3 regions of the Micromonospora sp. NPDC048839 genome follow, and region 2 is predicted to be linked to each of the others. Evidence: riboswitches for the same ligand, from Rfam matches in the RefSeq annotation. Region 2 holds a riboswitch; each other region holds the start of a gene.

Region 1 (6,218 bases), on a different contig from region 2:
TGGAGCCCACTATCGAGCAGTACAACAAGGTCAGGGCGCAGCTGAAGGTCAATCGGCAGAAGTCGGCGGACCTGCAGAAGAAGATCGAGCCGCTGGCGTTGCAGAGCGAGTTGGCGCTCAACCGGGTGGGCGATCTCGCCTCCCGCTACTACATCTCGGGTCCGTCGCACGACATCGGCGCACTACTGGTCAGCGCCAAGCCGGACACGCTCACCGAGCAGCTCACCATCCTCGACCGGCTGGCCGCGCAGGAGCGCAAGGAGGTCGAGGGCGTCCTCGCCGTGCGGGCCAAGTACGACGGCGAGAAGCAGAAGCTGGACTCCCTGATCGCCACTCAGACCAAGCAGCAGAACGAGTTGGCGGCCAAGAAGAAGCAGATCGACGCCGAGATCAAGCAGCTTGAGGCGTCGATGCCGAAGACGACGGTCAAGACCGCCGGCTGCCCGACCATCAACGGTGTGCTTGCCGTGGCCGCCCAGAAGGCGATCAAGACCGCCTGCCAGCAGGTCGGCGATCCGTACGTCTGGGGTGCCACCGGCCCGAACTCGTTCGACTGCTCGGGGCTGACCCAGTACGCCTACAGGTCGGCCGGGATCTCCCTCACCCACCACACGGGAGACCAGTGGAACGAGGGCAAGGCCGTGGCGCGAGCCGAGGCCCGCCCCGGTGACCTGGTCTTCTTCTACTCGGGCCTGAGTCATGTCGGGTTGTATCTGGGTAACAACCAGATGGTGCACGCGCCACGTGCCGGTAAACCGGTGCAGGTGTCCAGCATCAACACCATGCCCGTCGCCGGGTTCCGCAGACCTGGCTGATCCACCCCGTGCGACACGACGGCCCCCGGTCACCGACCGGGGGCCGTCGTCGTGGTCAGCGGGGTGCGCCCACCGGGGACGGCAGGAGCTGCACGTCGGCCAGGTCGACGTACATGATGCGGTGGCCGAACTGGATCTGCGCGTACCTGTTCTTGCCGCGGATCACCGTCCAGTCACCGGGCGAGGAGCCGTCGACAGTGCTGGCCCGGTAGTACTCGCCCGGCAGCACCGCGCCGACGGCGTACCGCTGCCCGGCGGCAAGGGTGTACTGCAGTGGCGAGATCGTCTGGTAGGGCACGCCGGTCGGGTAGGCCGCCTGTTCCGGGTAGGCCCGTCCGTACACCGGGATGGTGGCTCGGCCGGGCTTCGGGGTGGCCACCAGTCCGACCGTCCAGCTGGCGGTGGGCGCGGACGCCGGGTTGTGGAACCAGGCCCGTTGCCCGAGATACCAGATCGCCGTCCAGTCGCCCTGCCGACCGGCCAGCGCGTACGTCTGCCCGGCGGAGGCGCGGGCGCCGTGATCCGACACCTCCATGGTGTTCGGGGTGCCGTCGGGGCGGAGCGCGATGTCGTTCACCAGTGGCGCGTCCGCGGCCGGCGCGGAGCGCAGCACCACCGCCGAGGAGCCGCGTGGCGCGCACGGCATGCCGGCGGTGACGCAGCCGACGAACGCCGGCTGGTTGGTGGCGAAGTCCGGGTCGATCCGGACCAGACCGGTGGCCGGGGTACCGGTGTCCAACCGGGGCGCGTGCAGCAGCTCGAAGTAGTGGTTCCAGTCCCAGTACGGGCCGGTGTCCCAGTGCATTCCTCGGACGTTCGCGGCGATGGTGCCGGGCACGTTGTCGTGGCCGATGATGTGCTGGCGATCCAGCGGGACGCCCAGCCGCAGCGCGAGGTGTCGGACCAGCTTCGCCGAGGTCCGGTACATCGCCTCGGTGTACCAGGTGCCCTGCGCCGCGAAGCCCTCGTGCTCCAGCCCGACCGCCTTGGCGTTGACGTACCAGTTGCCGGCGTGCCAGGCGACGTCCTTGGTCTTGACGTGCTGGGCGATGTGCCCGTCCACCGAGCGCAGCGTGTAGTGCCAGCTCACGTAGGTCGGGTCCGAGACGAGTCGCAGGGTGGTGGCCCAGCTTCCCTCGGTGTCGTGGATGACGATGTACTCGATCTTCTGCCGGGCGGGCCGGTCGGACAGGTCGTGGTTGCCGTAGTCCCCGTCGCCGAACGCCGCGTAGGGAGCCGGGATCCACTCGCAGGAGATGGTCCGGGGGCATTCCAGTCCGTCCGGGCGGGCGAGCCGACGCAGACCCAGTCGGTCCAGCCACGATCGCTGCGGCCGGATCGCCCGGGCCGGCAGCGTGATCCGTTGGCCGTCGTCGGTCACCCGCGACGCGCCGCTGCCGATGGTGGTGAAGACCTCGTCGGCGAAGGCCGCCGCGGCGTCTGCGCTGTCCGCGCCGGCGTAGCGGGCCACCGCGCCGTACCAGCTGGCCGGGTCGGTGCCGGCCCCGACCGGCGCGCCCAACTCCCGCTGGTACGAGGCCAGCAGCGCGGCCCCGCCCCGGATGTTGGCGTCGGCGTCGGTGCGCAGCGCGTCGGGGTTCGCGCCGGTCAGCGCGGCGGCGGCATCCACGGTCTGCAACGCTCCGGCGGGTGGCGCCGGGTCCTCGGCCGGCGGGGGCGCGGGTGCCAGCGCGCTACGGGAGTCGTCGCCACGCGGGTCCTCGGCGCCGGTGTCGTGGTGGCCGCCCACGGGCAGGGCGGCCACGTGTCGGGCGGCGGTCAGGTGCATGGGGCCGTAGCCGCCGCTGGTGCTGGGTGTGCCGGCGTTGCTGTCCCAGCGGGACTCCAGGTAGGAGACGCCGAGCAGCACGTCGGTCGGTACGCCGTACTCGGCCGCCGCGGCGGCGTACCGCTGCTGGCGGTCGGCCGTCGGTGTGGCGGCGGTGGCGGGTGGTGGGACCGCGGTCGCGGCGGCGACCACGGCGGCGGCGAGCAGCGCACGCCGGCCGAGGAGCAGGGTTGGATGGTGCATCGAACCCCCCAGATCTCGCGGGTGAAGATGTGGTCACCCTCGCGCCGCCCGGGAGTCCGCGTCAATACCTTTCTATGTGTCGACTCCTTGGGAAAGAATTCTTCACGTACGGCCGGTGATCCTCTCCGATCGGTACGGAGTGTCACGGCCGCACGGGTTGCGGAGTGGTAACAAGCGTCTCTACTCTGGTCATTCGTCGGCCCGATAGCAGCTCCGTCCAGCCCGGGCGGTAACGGACCGACACCGCCGAGTCGTTTCCGAACGAACCGGGGACCCATGTCCCCCGGGGTGAATCCGCAGTCACTGCGGTAGGGCGCCCACTTCCCGCCCGAACCCGTCAGCTAACCCGGTAGGCGGTCAGGAAGAAGGAGTACGGAACCCCGGTGGCACTCCATGCCCCGCGGCCGTCGTCCGAGCGGTCGGCAGCAGCCGGCCCGCCGTCGATCGCGCCGCGCCCACGCTGGTCCCGCTTCACCACCGCGCTCGCCGCACTGGCCGGCGTCGCCGTCGTCCTGACCGGCAGCGCCACCGCGGCCCACGCCGACCCGTCCGTCGCCGAGATCGAACGCCAGATCGACGCCGACTGGAACAAACTCGAACCGGTCATCGAACAGCACAACGCCACCCGCATCGACCTCGCCAACAAGCGCAGGCAGGCCCAGGCGCTGGCCGCCCGGATCACCCCGCTGGAGCGTCAGGTCGACGCCGCGATGGACAAGGTCAGTGCCCTGGCCGTACGCGCCTACAAGGGCGAGAACGTGCTGACCGTCAACGCGGTGCTGGGCAGCCAGTCACCCAGCGAGGTGGTCGGCCAGCTCGAAATGCTCGACCGCTTCGCGCACAACCAGCAGCAGGACGTCCGCGAGGTGTCCGACCTGCGCGACGAGTTGGCCAGGCAGAAGGCGCCGCTCGACGAGATGGTGACCCAGCTGACCCGTACCGAGGCCCAGTTGGCGGCGAAGAAGAAGCAGATCAACGACGAGATCGACAAGCTGCAGAAGCTGCGCCTCAAGGTGTACGGCAGCGGTGGCGGCGGTCCGTTGCGCCCGGCCCCCTGCCCCGGCAGCTATCCCGGTGGCGCCGCCGGCACGGCGGTCAAGTTCGCCTGCGCGCAGATCGGCAAGCCCTACGTCTGGGGTGCCGAGGGCCCGAACTCGTACGACTGCTCCGGGCTGATGCTGGCCGCCTGGGCGAAGGCCGGGGTGTCCCTGCCGCACAACGCCGCCGCGCAGAGCCGCGTCACCAAGAACGTCAGCAAGGGCGACCTGCGCCCCGGCGACCTGGTCTTCTACTACAGCGACATCCACCACGTCGGCATGTACGTCGGTGGCGGCTGGGTGGTGCACGCCTCGCAGGCCGGCCAACCGGTCAAGATGAAGAAGGTCGACGACGGCCCGATCCACAGCTACGGCCGTCCAGGCTGATCCGGTGTGTCGACCGAAGGGCCCGTCGCGATTCGTCGCGGCGGGCCCTCGTCGTTCACGGGGTCAGCGGGTGGGCCAGGTGCGCCAGTGCTGCCAGGCGCGGCTCGGCGTCGGCCCCCGCTGCCCCTGGTAGCGCGAGCCGTAGACCGCAGAGCCGTACGGGTGCTCGGCCGGCGAGGAGAGCCGGAAGATGCAGAGCTGCCCGATCTTCATACCCGGCCAGAGAGTGATGGGCAGGTTCGCGACGTTCGAGAGTTCGAGCGTGACGTGACCGGAGAAGCCGGGGTCGATGAAGCCGGCGGTGGAGTGCGTCAGCAGCCCGAGCCGCCCCAGGGAACTCTTGCCCTCCAGGCGGCCGGCGAGCTGGTCGCCCAGCGAGATGACCTCAAGCGTCGAGGCGAGCACGAACTCCCCGGGGTGCAGCACGAACGGCTCCCCGTCGGGGACCTCCACCGCCGACGTCAGGTCGTCCTGCTGCATCGCCGGATCGATGTGGGTGTAGAGGTGGTTGTTGAAGACCCGGAAAAGCCGGTCCAGCCGTACGTCGATGCTGGAAGGTTGGACCAGGGTGGGCTCGAACGGCTCCAGGCCCAGCGTGCCGGCCTTGATCTCGGAGACCAGGTCGCGGTCGGAGAGCAGCATCGGACCACCTTAGCGGCGGGCCTCAAAACCCCCGAATTCGGTGCCGGTGACCAGCGCGTCGAGGTCGCCGCTCGTACATTTGTTCGATAGAATGCCCACATGGCTTCCTGGTCCGAATTCGCCGCCGACGAGCCCCGACTCGCCGACGGGATCCGTGTTCTCCTCCAGCAGTACGGGCCGGGCTTCGGCTACCTGGCCACGGTCCGTGCCGACGGCGGGCCCCGGGTCCATCCGGTCTCCCCGGTCATCACCGACGAGGGTCTTTTCTGCTTCATCATCGACTCCCCGAAGCGCCGTGACCTCGAACGCGACGGCCGCTACGCGCTGCACTCGTTCCCGCCGGAGGAGAGCGACGACGAGGCGTACGTGGCGGGTCACGCCCGCCCGGTGACCGATCCGGCACGGGTCGCCCGGTTGGCGCAGGGCGCCCGCGCCGAGCCGCAGGTCGACTGGCAGCTGTTCGAGTTCACCGTCGACGTGGCGATGCTGACCCGCCGCGAGCAGCACATCACCGGCGTCCCGGGCCTCGCGCCGGCCCGGCCGGCCGTTCGGGTCTGGCTCGACCCGCATGCCCCGTCGGCGGTGGCGACCGCGCCGCTCACCGTGCCGCAGACCCGCCCGACCCGCCGCAGCCGTGACGTCCAGTGCACGGCCGCCTGACCACGGACCAGGGTCAGCCGAATGCCGGCTCCGTGCGTGACGGAGCCGGCATTCAGCCGTCCGCCCCGCCCCGCCGGCGGCCGCCCGGCATGATCCACTCCGTTTCGGTGATATCGCGGTGTCCCGGCCGCTCGGATGCCCCGACTTTCAGGACCCCGAGTGGATCAACCCGGGCCGAGCGGCGGGCGGGGGTACCTGGGTGCACGGGCTCGACGACTCGGGTACAGTGGTGCCGCTTGCGGGTGTAGTTCAATGGCAGAACATCAGCTTCCCAAGCTGACAGTGCGGGTTCGATTCCCGTCACCCGCTCCACCGCGAAGGCCCTGGCCAGGACTTGCCTCCTGGTCAGGGCCTTCGCCGTCGCTGGCCGCCACCTGACAGGTGCGGGCCGAGAGTGACAGCCGCGCTCAGGTGCGGATCAGAGCGATGATCAGACCGGTTACCGCACTGATGAAGGCGGCGAGTGCCAGGATAATTCCGCGCGCCGCGTGGATGCCTCGAATCACGCCAGGTGAAACCTGTCGTGACTCCTCGTTGTCCGCGCTGGGCGGCCTTGTTACGGTCATGGAGGTGCCTTCCTTCGAGCTCCAGCGGGCTTCGGGCAGGTGATCTGAAACGGCATCCGTGGCTAGTACTCCAGCAGGA
Region 2 (7,366 bases):
GACACCTCGACCGGGTGTACGCCCGACTGGCCGAACTGCGGCGCTCGGCGGTCCGCGCCGAGCGTGACGGCTACCGGATCGCCCGGGTGGGCACGTTCGGCGCGTTGGTCGAGCGCGACGCGATGGTCTTCCACGCGGCGCAGCGGCGGCACGTCCTGGACGCCGAGTACGAGGGGTTGGTCTTCGGCCGGCTGGACCTGCGGGACCGGCAGGTGCTGCACGTGGGGCGGCTCGGGATCCGGGACGAGGACGCCAGCACGCTCGTCGTCGACTGGCGGGCACCCGCCGCAGCCGCCTTCTACCAGGCCACGCCGGCGCAGCCACTGGACGTGGTGCGTCGCCGCACGATCCAGTCCCGTGCCGAGCGGGTCACCCGGATCGAGGACGACCTGCTGGACCCGACCGCCGCCCCGGAGGGAATGACTGTCGTCGGCGACGGCGCCCTGCTGGCTACCCTGTCCAAGGCGACCGGCCGGGGCATGCGCGACATCGTGGCGACAATCCAACGGGAGCAGGACGAGGCGATCCGTTCGCCCGGCTCCGGGGTGACGATCGTCGCGGGCGGGCCGGGCACCGGCAAGACCGCGGTCGCCCTGCACCGGGCGGCGTTCCTGCTCTATTCCGAGCGCAGCCGCTACGCCGGGGGCGGGATCCTGGTGGTCGGCCCGTCGGGGGTCTTCGTCGAGTACATCGCCTCGGTGCTGCCCTCGCTCGGTGAGGACACCGCCACCCTGCACTCGCTGGGCACTCTCTTTCCGGGGATGACCGCCACCCGCACCGACCCGCCCGAGGTGGCGGCGGTGAAGGGCTCGCTGCGGATGCGCCGGGTGCTGGAGCGCGCGGTCCGGGACGCGGTGCCGGGCGGCCCGGGTGAGCTGCGGCTGCTCTACCGGGGCACGCTGCTGCGACTGGTTCGGGCCGAGCTGGACCGGATCCGGGACCGCGCGCTGCACCGTGGCGCCCGCCGCAACGAGGTGCGCCGGGCCGGCTTCGACGGGGTGTTCGCCGCGCTCTGGGCGCAGGCCCGCGAGGTGGGCGTTCGCCTGCCGGACCAGCGGACCTTCGAGGCGGAGATCGCCGACCGCGCCGAGTTCCGCGAGTTCCTCAAGGCGTGGTGGCCCCGGCTGCACCCGCGGCACGTGCTCGGCTGGCTGGCCCGGCCGGAGCGGCTGCGCCGGTACGCGGGCGGGATCCTCTCCTCCGCGGAGATCCGGCTGCTCAGCGCCGCGTACCGGAGCCTGGAGTCCGACGGGTTGACCATCGCCGACATCGCGCTGCTCGACGAGTTGGACGCCCTGCTCGGCAAGCCGGCGCAGCCGGCCAAGGCCCGCCGCGACCCGTTCCAGCTCGCTGGCGGCGTACGCGAGTTGACCACCGCGAGCGAGCGGCAGCGGGCGGCTCGGGCGGCGGCCCGGGAGCGTCCGGAGGACTACCGGGACTACGCGCACGTGGTGGTGGACGAGGCACAGGACGTGTCGCCGATGCAGTGGCGGATGGTCGGCCGGCGCGGCAGCCTGGCGTCCTGGACGGTGGTGGGTGACCCCGCGCAGACCGCGTGGACCGGCGACCCGGAGGAGCTGACCCGGGCCCGGGACCAGGCGCTGGGCCGGCGTAAGCGGCACGATTTCACGCTCACCACCAACTACCGCAACTCCGCGGAGATCTTCGCGGTGGCGGCGGCGGAGATCCGCCGGCTCTACCCCGACCTGCCGCTGCCGACCGCCGTGCGCTCCACCGGGGTCGATCCGGTCGAGCTGGTGGTGCCCGCGAGCGGGTTGGAGACCGCCGTCGTGAAGGCGGCCGCCGGGCTGCTGGCCGAGGTTGAGGGCACGGTCGGGGTGATCACGCCGGTCCCCCGCCGCGACGAGGTCGCCGGTTGGCTCGCCGCGCTCGACGCGCCGCGCCTACAGGTGGTGACCAGCCTGGAGGCCAAGGGCATGGAGTACGACGGGGTCGTGCTCGTCGCCCCGAGCGAGATCCGGGCGGATCCGGGTGCGGGCGTACGCACCCTGTACGTGGCACTCTCGCGGGCCACGCAGCGGCTCACCACGATTGATCCAACCGGCTGATCCGGCGCGCCTCGCGTGGCGGACCAGCGGTCCGCGCCACAGTTGCATACATAGCGATGTGAGCATACATTTGACCGGGCCCCAACCGGCGGCGGAAGGTGGATCTCGTGGGCGCAGGTCATGACCACCACCATGGGTCGGTCGCCAATGCCGCACACCAGCACAGGGGCCGGCTCTGGGCGGCGTTCGGGCTGCTCGCCACCCTGATGGTGGTCGAGGCGGTGGCCGCCCTGCACACCGGCTCACTCGCCCTACTCTCCGACGCCGGGCACATGTTCACCGACGTGCTCGGCATCGGGATGGCGCTCGCCGCGATCACCGCCACCCGGCGGGCCACCACCGACCCCCAGCGCACCTTCGGGCTCTACCGACTCGAGGTCCTCGCCGCACTGGCCAACGCCGTTCTGCTCTCCGGCGTCGCGATCTACGTGTTGATCACCGCGATCCGCCGCTTCGGCGACCCGCACGAGGTCGTCGCCGGCCCGATGCTCGTGGTGGCCGTGCTCGGCCTGCTCGCCAACATCGCCGCCTTCGCCCTGCTCCGCGCCGGAGCCCGGGAGAGCATCAACATCCAGGGCGCCTACCTGGAGGTGCTCGGCGACCTGCTGGGCTCACTCGGCGTGATCGGCGCGGCGCTCCTCATCTCCGTCACCGACTGGTGGTGGGCCGACCCGCTGGTCGCCGTCGCCATCGGCGTGTTCATCCTGCCGCGCACCTGGCGGCTGGCACGGGCCGCCGTCCGCATCCTGGTGCAGGCCGCCCCGAAGCACCTCCAGGTGACCGCCGTGCACGACCGGCTGGCCGCGGTCCCCGGGGTGGTCGAGGTGCACGACCTGCACGTCTGGACGCTCACCTCCGGCATGGACGTGGCCTCCGCGCACCTGACCATGGCACCGGGCGCGGAGGTCGGCGCGGTGCTCACCGCAGCGCGTACGGCCCTGCACGACGACTTCCAGATCGAACACGCGACGCTGCAGATCGAGCCCGGCGCCGCCTCCGGAGCCTGCGGCTCGATCGAGTGGTGACACTTTTCTCGTGACGACGTACGCACCGTCCGTCACATCGGCTGCAGCCGCCCCACCCGCACCGGTAGGCTCGGTCCCGGCCTCCACCAGGCGGCGCCCTCCAGGCGCCGGTGGCGGCCGCCGCCTAATCGCCCAACCGGGCGAACCGGGGAACCACGTTCCTGGGGTGTATCCGCGTCAGCGGTAGGGATCTTCCGTCCCGAACCCGTCAGCTAACCCGGTCGGCGGCTGACGGAAGGACATGCGCAGTGGCACCAGCACGACCACCCGCCGCCCGACTGGCGGCCCTGATCGTCGCGATGTTCGCCCTCGGCGTCGCGATCCCGGCCGGCACCGCCTCGGCCGCTCCCCCGACCGGCCTGCGGGCCGCCGCCGCACCCGACTCCGACGAGGAGGGCGGCACCCCCGCGCTCCGCGCCCAACTCGAGGCCGCCAGCAAGGGCTACCTGGACGCGAAACGCGCTCTGGACACCTCCGTCAAGCGGCAGCAGCAGCTCGCCACCCAGCTGAAGGAGATCGAGGTCGAGCTTGCCCAGCGCGACGGCAAGGTCGGTCAGATCGCCGGCGTGGCGTACCGCACCGGCCGGCTCGGCGCGGTGTCGGCGCTGCTCAACAGCAGCAGCCCGGAGGGCTTCATGGACCGGGCCGCCGCCCTGGAGGCGGTGGCCGCCAACGAGGACCGGGTGCTGCGCGATCTGCTCGCCACCAAGGACCAGGCCAACCGCACCCGGACCGCCCTGAACGGCGAGATCACCGAACAGCGCAAGCAGGTCACGGTGATGGCCAAGCGCAAGGACCAGGCCGAACGCGCCCTGACCGTGGCCAACACCCCCAAGCCGCAGACCACCGCCGACAGCGGCTCCAACCGGGGCACCTCCAGCGCCAACGCGAAGGCGGCACCCCGCAACTCCGACGGCTCCTGGCCATCCGAGTCGTGCAGCGTCAACGACCCCACCCCTGCCAACGGCTGCATCACACCGCGCACCCTGCACGCGCTCAACCAGGCCAAGGCCGCCGGCTTCACCAGGTACGTCTCCTGCCACCGCCCCAGCGGGTCCGGTGAACACCCGAAGGGCCGGGCCTGCGACTTCGCCGCCCAGGCGAGCGGATTCGGCGGCAACGCCACCGGCGGCGACAAGACGTACGGCAACAACCTGGCCGCGTACTTCATCCGCAACGCCGACCGGCTCGCCGTGCTGTACGTGATCTGGTACCGGCAGATCTGGCTGCCCAGCAGCGGGTGGAAGTCGTACAGCGGCGCGAGCGGCACCCCCTCCACCGACCACACCAACCACGTGCACCTGTCGGTCTACTGACCCACCCGACGGCTCCCCCGGTCCCGGTCCGGGGTGATCCACTCGCGGTCGCCGACTCCGGGGTGCCCGGACGACGGGATGCCCCGGAGTCGGCGATGTCGTGTTGATCAGGATCGTGTCGCCGGGCGGGGGTACGTCGCCGGGCGTACCCCGGATGTCGTCGGTGGTCGGACGACCTGGCGCGGGTCGGCGGGCAGCATCGCGGTATGCGTCGGATCCCACCCACCGCCCGCAAGGGGCTTCTCACCCTGCACCTGGTTACCTCGCTCGGCTGGCTCGGCGCCGACCTGGTGCTCCTCACCCTCGGCATCGCCGTGCAGCGCGGCGCCGACCCGGCGGTGGTCTACCCGGTCACGGCGCTGGTCGGCACGGTGCTGTTCGCGCCGCTGAGCGTCCTGGTCTGGCTGATCGGGGTCGCCAGCGCGCTCCTCACCCCGTGGGGGCTGTGGCGCCATCGCTGGGTGCTGGCCAAGCTCGTGCTCACCACGGTGCTGGTCGGGCTGGTGTTGTTCCTGCTCACGCCGAATCTCCGGCACGCCGGCGCGGTGGGCGCCGCCCTCCCCGCCCGCGACCGCGTCGACCTGGTCATCGCGCCGGCGGTGTCGACCACCTTGATGATCATCGCGACGGTGCTGTCCACGTACAAGCCGTGGGGCCGACGTCCCGCCGCCCGACCCGCCCTGGCGCGGCACGGCCGCAACCCGTGACCGCGCCGCGGCGACCGCGTTGCCACAATCGCGCTGCCACGACCGCGCTGCCGCAATCGCGTTGCCGCAATCGCGCTGCCACGACCGCGCTGCCACGACCGCGCTGCCACGACCGCGCTAAAACCAGGATGTAGTGGCCTCCCGACGCCCGCAGGCCACTACATCCTGGATCGAGCACGATCATGAGGCGGGGCGGCGGGGCGTGGACGGGTCAGGCCGGGAGCGACGGGGTCGCCGGGGCGACGGGGTCGCCGGGGTGGTGGAGCGTCGGCGGGTCAGGCTGGGGGTGGTGGGTCACCGGCGCGGTCGAGGGCCGGGCCGAGGCGGGCGGCGAGGGCGAGGTGAGCGGCCCGCGCCTGGCGGAACGCGTACCGGAACAGCGGCGTCGGCGCGGTCAGGGTGATCTCGACGTCGATCCGGACCAGACCATCCGGCTCGGCGCGCAGTCGAGTGTGGTTGCGCACCGTGGTGGCGGGCCACTGGCGGGCCACCATGACGATCTCGTCGTGCTCGCTGATCAGCACGTCCGCGTGGTAGGTGGTCCGGAAGCGCAGTGGGCCGGCCACCAGCCTGTCGTTGATCGTGTAGCTGGCCTGGGCGCCGGGTCGGGGCGGCAGTTGGCGGACCTGGACGATCAGCGGATGCAGCTCGCCCTGTCGGGTCAGGTCACTGAGCATCGCCGCCGCGTCGGCCGGCGTGCACCGGGCCTGGACGGTGTAGCTGAAGGTATCGCTGCTGAGCACTCGTCTCCCACCGTCGCGTGTCGCACGATCGTCCCGTACCGATGTCTGCCTGGCAACGCCCGACGGCCGCCGATGCCAGGACGAACCGCGGCCGATGGGATGCCCCGTCGCCAGATGTCGCATTAGGGTCGGTTGGTGAGGAATCACCCAACCGCGCAGGAGGGCGACATCATGAGCGGCGACGACGGATGAGCGGGCACGTGATGGTCTTCGCGCCCACCCCGCAGCTCACGGTCACCGTGGACCAGCCGAACGACCACCCCGAGCTGCATCTGCACCCCGGCGGGCAGGGCGTCTGGCAGGCGCGGATGGCGATGTCGCTCGGTGTCGACGTGGTGCTCTGCGCCGCCCTCGGCGGCGAGATCGGTCAGGTGCTGGAGCCGCTCCTGGTCAGCGAGGGCGTGGACCTCAAGGTGGTGGTCCGTGACTCCGGCAGCGGCGGGTACGTGCATGACCGCCGGGACGGCTCGCGGAAGGAGATCGCCGACATACCGGGGCAGCCGTTGAGCCGACACGAGTTGGACGAGCTGTACAACCTGGCCCTCGGCGAGGGCCTGCGGGCCGCGGTGAGCGTCCTCAGTGGGCCGAACGAGCCGTGGCTGGTCCCGGCCGATCTGTACCGGCGCTTCGCCGCCGACCTCGCCGCCAACGGCGGCCGGGTGGTGGTCGACCTCTCCGGCGACCACCTCGGCGCGGTGTTGGAGAGCGGCGTCTTCTTCCTGAAGGTGAGCCACGAGGAGCTGATCCGCGACGGCCGCGCCCGCAGCGACGACAGCCTGGAGCTGACCCGGGCCATGTACGACCTGCACGCCGCCGGCGCCGAGACGGTGGTGGTGAGCCGGGCCGACCAGCCGGCATTGGCGCTCATCGACGGGGAGCTGTTCGAGGTCGAGATGCCCCGGTTGGAGGCCGCGGATCCGCGCGGTGCGGGCGACTCGATGACCGCCGGGGTGGCCGCCGTCGTGGCCCGGGGCGGGGACATCCGGACCGCCATCCGCACCGGCGCCGCCGCCGGCGCGATGAACGTGACCCGGCACGGTCTGGGCACCGGACGACTGGACTCGATCACCGGCCTGGTCGAACGGGTCCGGCTGGTGCCGGCGGACAGCCGGCCACAGGAGCGGACCACCCCGGACGAGTTGGCCGACCGAGTGGTCGAACGATGACGCTGCGGGTGCTGATCACCAACGACGACGGGATTGCCGCGCCCGGCATTCAGGCACTGGCCTGGGCGGCGGCACAGCGGGGCCTGGACGTGGTGGTCGCCGCTCCGCTGGAGGAGGCGAGCGGCACCAGCGCCGCGATGAGCGCCGTGGAGCGCGACGGGAGGGTCGTCGTGAACGACCACCCGCTGCCGGACCTGGCCGGCGTGCCGGCGTACGGGGTGGGTGGCTCCCCCGGCTTCATCACCCTGATCGCGCTGCACGGCGCCTTCGGCCCACCGCCGTCGGTGGTGCTCTCCGGCATCAACCGGGGCTCCAACGCGGGGCGGGCCGTGCTGCACTC
Region 3 (7,366 bases), on a different contig from region 2:
GTGGTGGGGTCGCGGCGAGGGCGCCGCCCAGGCCGACCGCGAGCACCAGCGCGGTGATCGCCAGTCGGGTCAGCTCACGCAGCGACCGCAGCACAGCCCAACGGGCCGGGCGGACCAACACTGCGGACGACACCCGACCAACCTAACGCCTGCCCTGCCGTGGCGCAGCACGGCGACGGCCCGGGAGGCCGTGACCGCCACCACCCTGCGCACTGTGGACGGCGGGTGTCCCACCTGGTGTCGAGTGGGTCAGACCTCGGGGTCGACCTCCGTGGTGGGCGTTTCGGCGAACAGCGCGAGCAGGTCACCGACCTGGCGGTCGGCCTCGGCGGGGTGCCGGAACCGGCCGGCCGGATTGAGGGTGTACTCGTTGCGCCGTCCGACGCGGGTGCGGTGCAGGTAACCCTCCGCCTCCAGGTCGGCGACGATCGCCTGCGCGGCCCGTTCGGTCACGCCGACCTCCGCGGCGACGTCGCGTAGCCGGGCGGTGGGGTCGCGGGCGATGGCCAGCAGCACGTGCCCGTGGTTGGTGAGGAACGTCCAGTTCCGCCCGCCGCCGGTGGCACCCGTCGCGGTGCTCGCCATCGTGTGACCGCCTCTCCGGGCGTCCGCCCTGCCCTCCGGGAGTCTCGCCCGTCGTGCGTTCGGCGCGTCACCCAGGGGTCGAACCGACGTCAACGTATGAAATCTAAATCACGCATACCTTGACGCATCTTAGGGTGCGTGTGACGGTGGAGCCCGAGCCAGCGCCGTCGCCGGCCCGCTGATAAGCCCTCTGACCAGGTCAGACGCATGAAGACGAGGTGCGGGGATGAGTCGTCCTGGAACTCCCGGCGGGCAGCCGGGTCCGCAGCGGATCGCCGACCGGGCGTCCGCGCCCACCGAGCCGGCCCAGGCGTACGCCGAACTGACCGCCGGCAACCGGCGCTTCGTCAGCGGCGCCCCGCGCCACCCCAACCAGGACGCCGGGCGCCGGTCCGCCGTGGCCGACGGGCAGCACCCGTTCGCGGTGATCGTTGGCTGCTCCGACTCCCGACTGGCCGCCGAGATCATCTTTGACCGAGGGCTGGGCGACCTGTTCGTGGTCCGCACGGCCGGGCACACGGCCGGTCCGGAGGTGCTCGGCAGCGTGGAGTACGCGGTGACCGTCCTCGGCACCCCGCTGGTGGTGGTGCTCGGCCACGACTCGTGCGGGGCGGTCCAGGCGGCGCGGGAGACCGCGGCGACCGGCACCCAGCCTCCCGGGCACCTGGGCGCGGTCGTCGATGCCGTGCTGCCCAGCCTGCGCCGGGCCGAGGCCGAGGGCGTGGACGACATCGACGGGATCGTCGACATCCACATCGCGCAGACCGTCGAGACGCTGCTCGGGCAGTCGCCCGTGCTGGCCGCCGAGGTGGCGCAGGGGCGGTGCGCGGTGGTGGGGGTGTCGTACCGGCTCGCCGCCGGGGTGGTGCGCCCGGTGGCCGCCGTACCGGCCGGCTTCGCGACGCTCGGCGTGCCGACCGGGTCGGCCGACCCGGCCGCGGCCGCCTGACACGTCGAGGGCCGCTCCGCGCGACGCGGAACGGCCCTCGACGAAGGATGCTGCGGGTCAGAGCATCGACATGTGCACGTGGTCGGTGTGGTTCGACGGCCCGCTGTACGACTTCCAGCCGGTCGCCGGGAACCAGATCTGCCGGTTCCAGATCACGTAGTAGATGCCGAGCCGGTCCGCGTTGCGGATGAGGAACGCGGCGACGTTGTTGCCGTACGTCCGGGTGTCCTCGTTGTGCCAGGGTGAGAAGCCGCTCTTCTGGAGCGACCAGTCGCAGGCGCGGCCCTTCGGGTGCTCGTACGGTCCACCATTGCGGTGACAGCCGACGAACCGGGTGAAGCCGGCCCGCCGGACCTCCTTGTACGCGTGCAGCGTGCGCGGCGTGACGCAGCCGGACGTGGTGGGGTCCTTCTCGCTACAGGACTGCGCCTTCCAGTCGCCGTCGGCGGTGCGACCCGGGCCGATCTTGGCGACCGGCGAGGTGGCGTCCACCAGGCCACCGGTGAAGCCCTTGCCGCCGACCAGGGCGAGCGCCTTGTCGGCCTCGCTCTTGCGCTTGGCCATCACGGCGGTCTGCTTCTGCTGCTCGCGGACCTCGGTGTCGAGGAGCAGCTTGGCCTGCTCGGCACGGGCCTTCGCCGCGTTGACCTCGGCGAGCTTGTTCTCGTTCACCATGTTGATCTCGTCGAGCATCGCGGCGCGCTGCACGAACGTGTCCGGAGCGTTGCTCTCGAGCAGCATCGCGAGCGCACCGATCCGACCGGTCCGGTACGACTGGGAGGCGATCTGCCCGACCTGTGGCGCCAGCGCGTCCAGGTCGGCCTTGGCCCGGTCCACCGCCACCGCCAACTCCAACTGCCGTTTCTTGGACTTGTCCAGTTTGGACTTGGCGGCGGAGTAGTCGCGGTTCACCTGCTCGATGACGTCGTTGAGCAGCTTGGGCTCGTCGTCCTCCTCGTGCCCGGACGGTGTGGGGGTCGTCGGGGCGGCGTGGGCCGGGAGGGGGCCGGCGAGCACGGTCAGTGCGGCGATCACGGCCACCACGGGTGTCAACCAGCGGCGTAGGGGTGCCGTCACAATGTTCCCTTCCGTCGACCGCCGACCGGGTTAGCTGACGGGTTCGGGGCGGAAGTGGCCCCTACCGCTGACGCGGATTCACCCCACACACCTGGGTCCCCGGCTCGCCGGTTGGCGATTGGGCGGTGGCACCGCAGGCGCCGCTTCGCGCCTTCATCGGTAACCGGCAGCGAGGTTACCCGAGAGTCGACTGGGTGAGCTACGCCTGGATGCCGACCAAAAGTGTCATTTCGCCATAGCGTTGGGTAACCAGTGACGCGGTTCTCAGGGGGGAGACCCGATCTGGTCACGCTGAGGAGTGTCACCATGCCGTATCCGTGCTCCTGTTCGACTCCGGCCACCCGTCGGTGGCGGTGGATGGGGGCGGGGTCCGCGTCTGGTCCGGCTCGTCGGGTCGAGAGGCGCGCGGCGAACTGAGGGCGGCCAGCGCCTCCGCCCGGTCGGCCTGGGGGCGCGGCCGAGCCACCTCGGCGGGCGGCGTGGTCTCGCTCGGCGGCGTGGTCTCGGCGCGCCCGGCGGCGGTCACGATCGCGGCCAGCCCGGTGGTCAGTGGCACGGCGGCGATCAGCCCGAGGGTGGCGACCGCGCTGCGGACGATCTCCTGCGCGAGGAACTCGCTGGTGAGCAACTGCCCGATCGGCCGAGCGTCGGCGGTGAGCAGGAGCAGCAGGGGCAGCGACGCGCCCGCGTACGCCAGCACGATGGTGTTGACAGTGGAGGCGATGTGCGCCCGGCCGACGCGGGTCGCCGCACGGTACAGCTGCAGCCGGGTCAGCCCGGGATTGGCGTTCGACAGCTCGGTGACGGTGGCCGCCTGGGTGACCGTCACGTCGTCCAGCACCCCGAGCGAACCGATGATGATCCCGGCGAGCAGCAGGCCGTGCAGGTCCACGTCACCCTGGAACATCGACAGTGTCGTCGCGTCCTCGCTGCCGAAGCCGGTGAGGTGGGTCGCCGCGGTGGCGACGGTGGCGAGCGCGCCGGTCAGCACCAGGCTGCCCAGGGTGCCGAGCACCGCGACCGAGGTCTGCGCGGTGACGCCGTGGGTCAGATAGAGCACCACGAACATGATCAGGGCGGCGCCGACCACCGCCACCAGGAGCGGTGACCGGCCGGCGCCGATGCCCGGCAGCACGAAGGTGAGCAGGATGGCGAAGCTGGCCGCCAATCCGGCGAGCGCGGCCAACCCCCGCCACCGGCCGAACGCGACGATCGCGGCGGCGAAGACCACCGCCAGCCACACCAGCGGGGTGCCGCGCTGGTGCTCGGCGATGTTCCAGTTGCTGACCGTGGGATCGGTCGGATCGGTCAACTCGACCAGGATGACCTCGTCGCCGACGTCGACACGTGGCGCGCCCGGGCCGTCGGGCACCGGTGTCCGCACCTGCTGGCCGGCTGCGGGTCCGTCGTCCACCCGGACGTCGACAGTGCCGCACGGCCCGGTGCCGACCCTGGGTGTGCCCTCGGGGCTCGACGGCAGCGGCGGGCACGGCTCGGTCACCACCCGGGTCACCGTGCCGGCGTAGCGCGGCACGTCCGCTCCGCCGTCGGTCTGCGGTGCTCCTCCGCGCGGCCAGAGCAGCGCCGCGGCGACCACGGTGGCGACGAAGAGGGGCACCACGGTCATGACGAGGATCCGTCGCACCCGGGGCGGGGCGGACGGAGCGGGGCGGGCGTGGTCGGAACCCAAGTCGAGACTCCCAACGATCCGGTGCGGGATACGTGTCAGCGGGCCGCGCGGTTCAGTGTCCTCGCCGAAAGGCGGCGCGAGGCGCGGCGGATCGCGGACCGACGACCACGCGATCACGGACGGTCAGTGCCCGACCCTGGTTGCCCGGAAACCGACCTCGCGCCGCGGGTGCCGGCACCCGGGCGTGTCGTCAGCTGCGCTTCATCAGCCGGCCGACCGCCGCCATCATCTCGGTGGCCATCTCGTCGGCCCGACCCTCGGCGGCCCCCTCGTGCATGCAGTGCCGGGCGTGCCCGTCGAGCAGCCCCAGCGCCACCTTGTCCAGTGCGGCCTGGATCGCGGAGATCTGGGTGAGCACGTCGATGCAGTAACGGTCGTCGTCGACCATCTTCTCGATGCCGCGGACCTGACCCTCGACTCGGCGGAGTCGCGCGAGCAGCTGGTCCTTGCTGGCGGTGTACCCGCGGATCGGGGTGGGTGCGCTCATGCCGACCAGGATAACCTACCCCCTGGGGGTATGGTACGGTGCAGTCCGGTGGTGATACCCCCACCGGGTACCGGTACGGCGAAGGAGACGATCCGATGGTCAACACGACGTTCCAGGTGCAGGGCATGACCTGTGGGCACTGCGTCAGCGCGGTGAGCGTCGAGGTCGGCGGCATCGCGGGCGTCCGCGACGTCCAGGTCGACCTCGCGACCGGGCAGGTCACCGTGAGCAGCGAACAGCCGCTGGACGTGCAGCTCGTCCGGGCGGCTGTCGACGAGGCCGGCTACGACCTCGTCGACGCGTGAGCGGAGGGGCCGACATGCGTACCGGGACGAGACTTGTCGGATTCGCTGTCGGCCTCGCGGCGATCTTCGGGGCGACGTACGGGATCGGCCGGGTGGTCGACCGCACTCCGGTCGCCGAGAGCCGGCACGACGGGGGCGCCGCGAGCCGGCACGACGGGGGCGCCGAGAGCCGGCACGACAGCGACGCCGTCCCGGCGACGGGAGAGCGCGGCGGGCCGGCCGACCGGATTCCCGGTGGGCTGCTCGTCACCGACCGTGGCTACACCCTCGACCCGGTCGACGCCCCGGCCGACGAGTTCGCCTTCCGGATCACCGGTCCGGACGGCCAACCGGTGACCCGGTACGACGTGGCGCACGACAGGAGGATGCACCTGATCGTGGTCCGACGGGACCTCTCCGGTTTCCGGCACGTACACCCCGACCTGGCTGCGGACGGCACCTGGCGGGTCGGCACGCCGCTGGCCGGCCCCGGGCAGTGGCGGGCGTTCGCCGACTTCGCCCCGACCGGGGGTGAGCCGCTGACGCTCGGTGTCGACGTGACAGTCCCCGGCGAGCTGACCGAACGACAGCTGCCCGCCCCGGCGACCAGCACCACCGTCGACGGCTACACGGTGACCCTGACTGGCTCGCCGCAGCCCGGCCGCACCGCCCCGCTCACGTTCACCGTCAGCCGGGACGCTCGACCGGTCACCGACCTGGAGCCCTACCTGGGCGCGTACGGGCACCTGGTGGCACTGCGTCGGGGTGACCTCGCGTACCTGCACGTGCATCCGGACGGGACGCCGGGCGACGGACGGACCCGGCCCGGCCCGGCCGTCAGCTTCCTCGCCGAGGTCCCCTCGGCCGGCAGTTACCGGCTCTACCTCGACTTCCAGCACGGCGGGACGGTGCACACCGCCGAGTTCACAGTCGTCGCCGGCACCCCGCCGACCGGCACCCCGCCGACCGGCACCAACCCGAGCGGACCCGCGCCGAGCGGGGGCGCCGACCACGGCACCCCCGGACACGGGCACAACTGACGGGACCACACGATGACCACCACCAGCAGACCGCTGCCCGCGGCGCCCAACCGGATCGAGTTGGCGATCGGTGGGATGACCTGCGCCGCCTGCGCCGCCCGGATCGAGAAGAAGCTCAACCGGATGGACGGCGTGAGCGCCGCCGTCAACTACGCCACCGAGAAGGCCACCGTCCGGTACGCCGACGGCGTCACGCCGGACGACCTGATCGAGACCGTGCGCAAGACCGGGTACACGGCGGCGCTGCCGACCCCGCAGCCGATCGAGGAACCGGCCGATCCGCTGCGTGGCCCGCGTACCCGGCTCTGGGTCTCGGTGGTGCTCAGCGTCCCGGTGGTCCTGCTGGCCATGGTCCCGGCCTGGCAGTTCGACTACTGGCAGTGGCTGTCGCTGACCCTCGCGGCCCCGGTGGTGGTCTGGGGTGGGCTGCCGTTCCACCGGGCCGCCTGGACGAACCTCCGCCACGGCGCGGCCACCATGGACACGCTTGTCTCACTCGGCACCCTGGCCGCGTTCGGCTGGTCGCTCTGGGCGCTGTTCCTCGGTGACGCCGGCCTGCCCGGAATGACACACCCGTTCCGCTTCGACATCACCCGCACCGACGGCGCCGGCACCATCTACCTGGAGGCGGCCGCCGGGGTGACGGTGTTCATCCTGGCCGGCCGCTACTTCGAGGCCCGGTCCAAGCGGACCGCCGGTGCGGCCCTGCGCGCCCTGCTCGACCTCGGCGCCAAGGAGGTGGCGGTGCTGCGCGACGGGGTGGAGACCCTGATCCCGGTGGACCGGCTGGCCGTCGGTGACCGGTTCGTGGTGCGTCCCGGGGAGAAGATCGCCACCGACGGGGTGGTCGACGAGGGTACCTCCGCCGTCGACGCCAGCATGCTCACCGGTGAGTCGGTGCCGGTCGAGGTCGGTCCCGGCGACGGCGTGGTCGGCGCCACCATCAACGCGGGTGGACGGCTGATCGTCAGCGCCACCCGGGTCGGCGCGGACACCCAACTCGCCCGCATGGCCGACCTGGTCGAGCAGGCGCAGAGCGGCAAGGCCGCCGTGCAGCGCCTCGCGGACCGGATCTCCGGTGTCTTCGTGCCGATCGTCATCACCCTCGCCGTGGGCACGCTCGGCTGGTGGCTGGGCACCGGGGCCGGCCCGACCGCCGCGTTCACCGCCGCCGTCGCCGTGTTGATCATCGCCTGCCCCTGCGCGCTCGGCCTGGCCACCCCGACCGCGCTGCTGGTCGGCACGGGTCGGGGC

Evidence for each region. A riboswitch is a leader RNA that binds a small molecule or an ion and turns the genes downstream of it on or off. The one in region 2 is predicted to bind cyclic di-AMP.
Region 1: linked by a shared signal. The riboswitch ahead of AB0C25_RS29625 (NlpC/P60 family protein) and the one ahead of AB0C25_RS33800 (hypothetical protein) in region 2 are both predicted to bind cyclic di-AMP.
Region 3: linked by a shared signal. The riboswitch ahead of AB0C25_RS00370 (hypothetical protein) and the one ahead of AB0C25_RS33800 (hypothetical protein) in region 2 are both predicted to bind cyclic di-AMP.

What each region holds. Positions count from the first base shown of each region.
Region 1 covers NZ_JBEZGL010000020.1:133,802-140,019, forward strand. Annotated here, with positions in the region: gene AB0C25_RS29615 (NlpC/P60 family protein) at 1-815, shown strand, start outside; gene AB0C25_RS29620 (N-acetylmuramoyl-L-alanine amidase) at 871-2,847, opposite strand; cyclic di-AMP (ydaO/yuaA leader) riboswitch at 3,082-3,217, shown strand; gene AB0C25_RS29625 (NlpC/P60 family protein) at 3,231-4,271, shown strand; gene dcd (dCTP deaminase) at 4,335-4,913, opposite strand; gene AB0C25_RS29635 (pyridoxamine 5'-phosphate oxidase family protein) at 5,013-5,573, shown strand; tRNA gene AB0C25_RS29640 (tRNA-Gly) at 5,812-5,885, shown strand; partial or broken gene AB0C25_RS29645 (hypothetical protein) at 5,981-6,218, opposite strand, start outside.
Region 2 covers NZ_JBEZGL010000028.1:58,435-65,800, forward strand. Annotated here, with positions in the region: gene AB0C25_RS33790 (AAA family ATPase) at 1-2,069, shown strand, start outside; gene AB0C25_RS33795 (cation diffusion facilitator family transporter) at 2,177-3,094, shown strand; cyclic di-AMP (ydaO/yuaA leader) riboswitch at 3,206-3,337, shown strand; gene AB0C25_RS33800 (hypothetical protein) at 3,394-4,410, shown strand; gene AB0C25_RS33805 (hypothetical protein) at 4,617-5,117, shown strand; gene AB0C25_RS33810 (SRPBCC family protein) at 5,393-5,860, opposite strand; gene AB0C25_RS33815 (PfkB family carbohydrate kinase) at 6,049-7,026, shown strand; gene AB0C25_RS33820 (5'/3'-nucleotidase SurE) at 7,023-7,366, shown strand, end outside.
Region 3 covers NZ_JBEZGL010000001.1:72,890-80,255, forward strand. Annotated here, with positions in the region: gene AB0C25_RS00355 (hypothetical protein) at 1-133, opposite strand, end outside; gene AB0C25_RS00360 (MarR family winged helix-turn-helix transcriptional regulator) at 250-585, opposite strand; gene AB0C25_RS00365 (carbonic anhydrase) at 812-1,534, shown strand; gene AB0C25_RS00370 (hypothetical protein) at 1,592-2,611, opposite strand; cyclic di-AMP (ydaO/yuaA leader) riboswitch at 2,616-2,746, opposite strand; gene AB0C25_RS00375 (YibE/F family protein) at 2,913-4,301, opposite strand; gene AB0C25_RS00380 (metal-sensitive transcriptional regulator) at 4,492-4,788, opposite strand; gene AB0C25_RS00385 (copper ion binding protein) at 4,884-5,093, shown strand; gene AB0C25_RS00390 (hypothetical protein) at 5,108-6,112, shown strand; gene AB0C25_RS00395 (heavy metal translocating P-type ATPase) at 6,125-7,366, shown strand, end outside.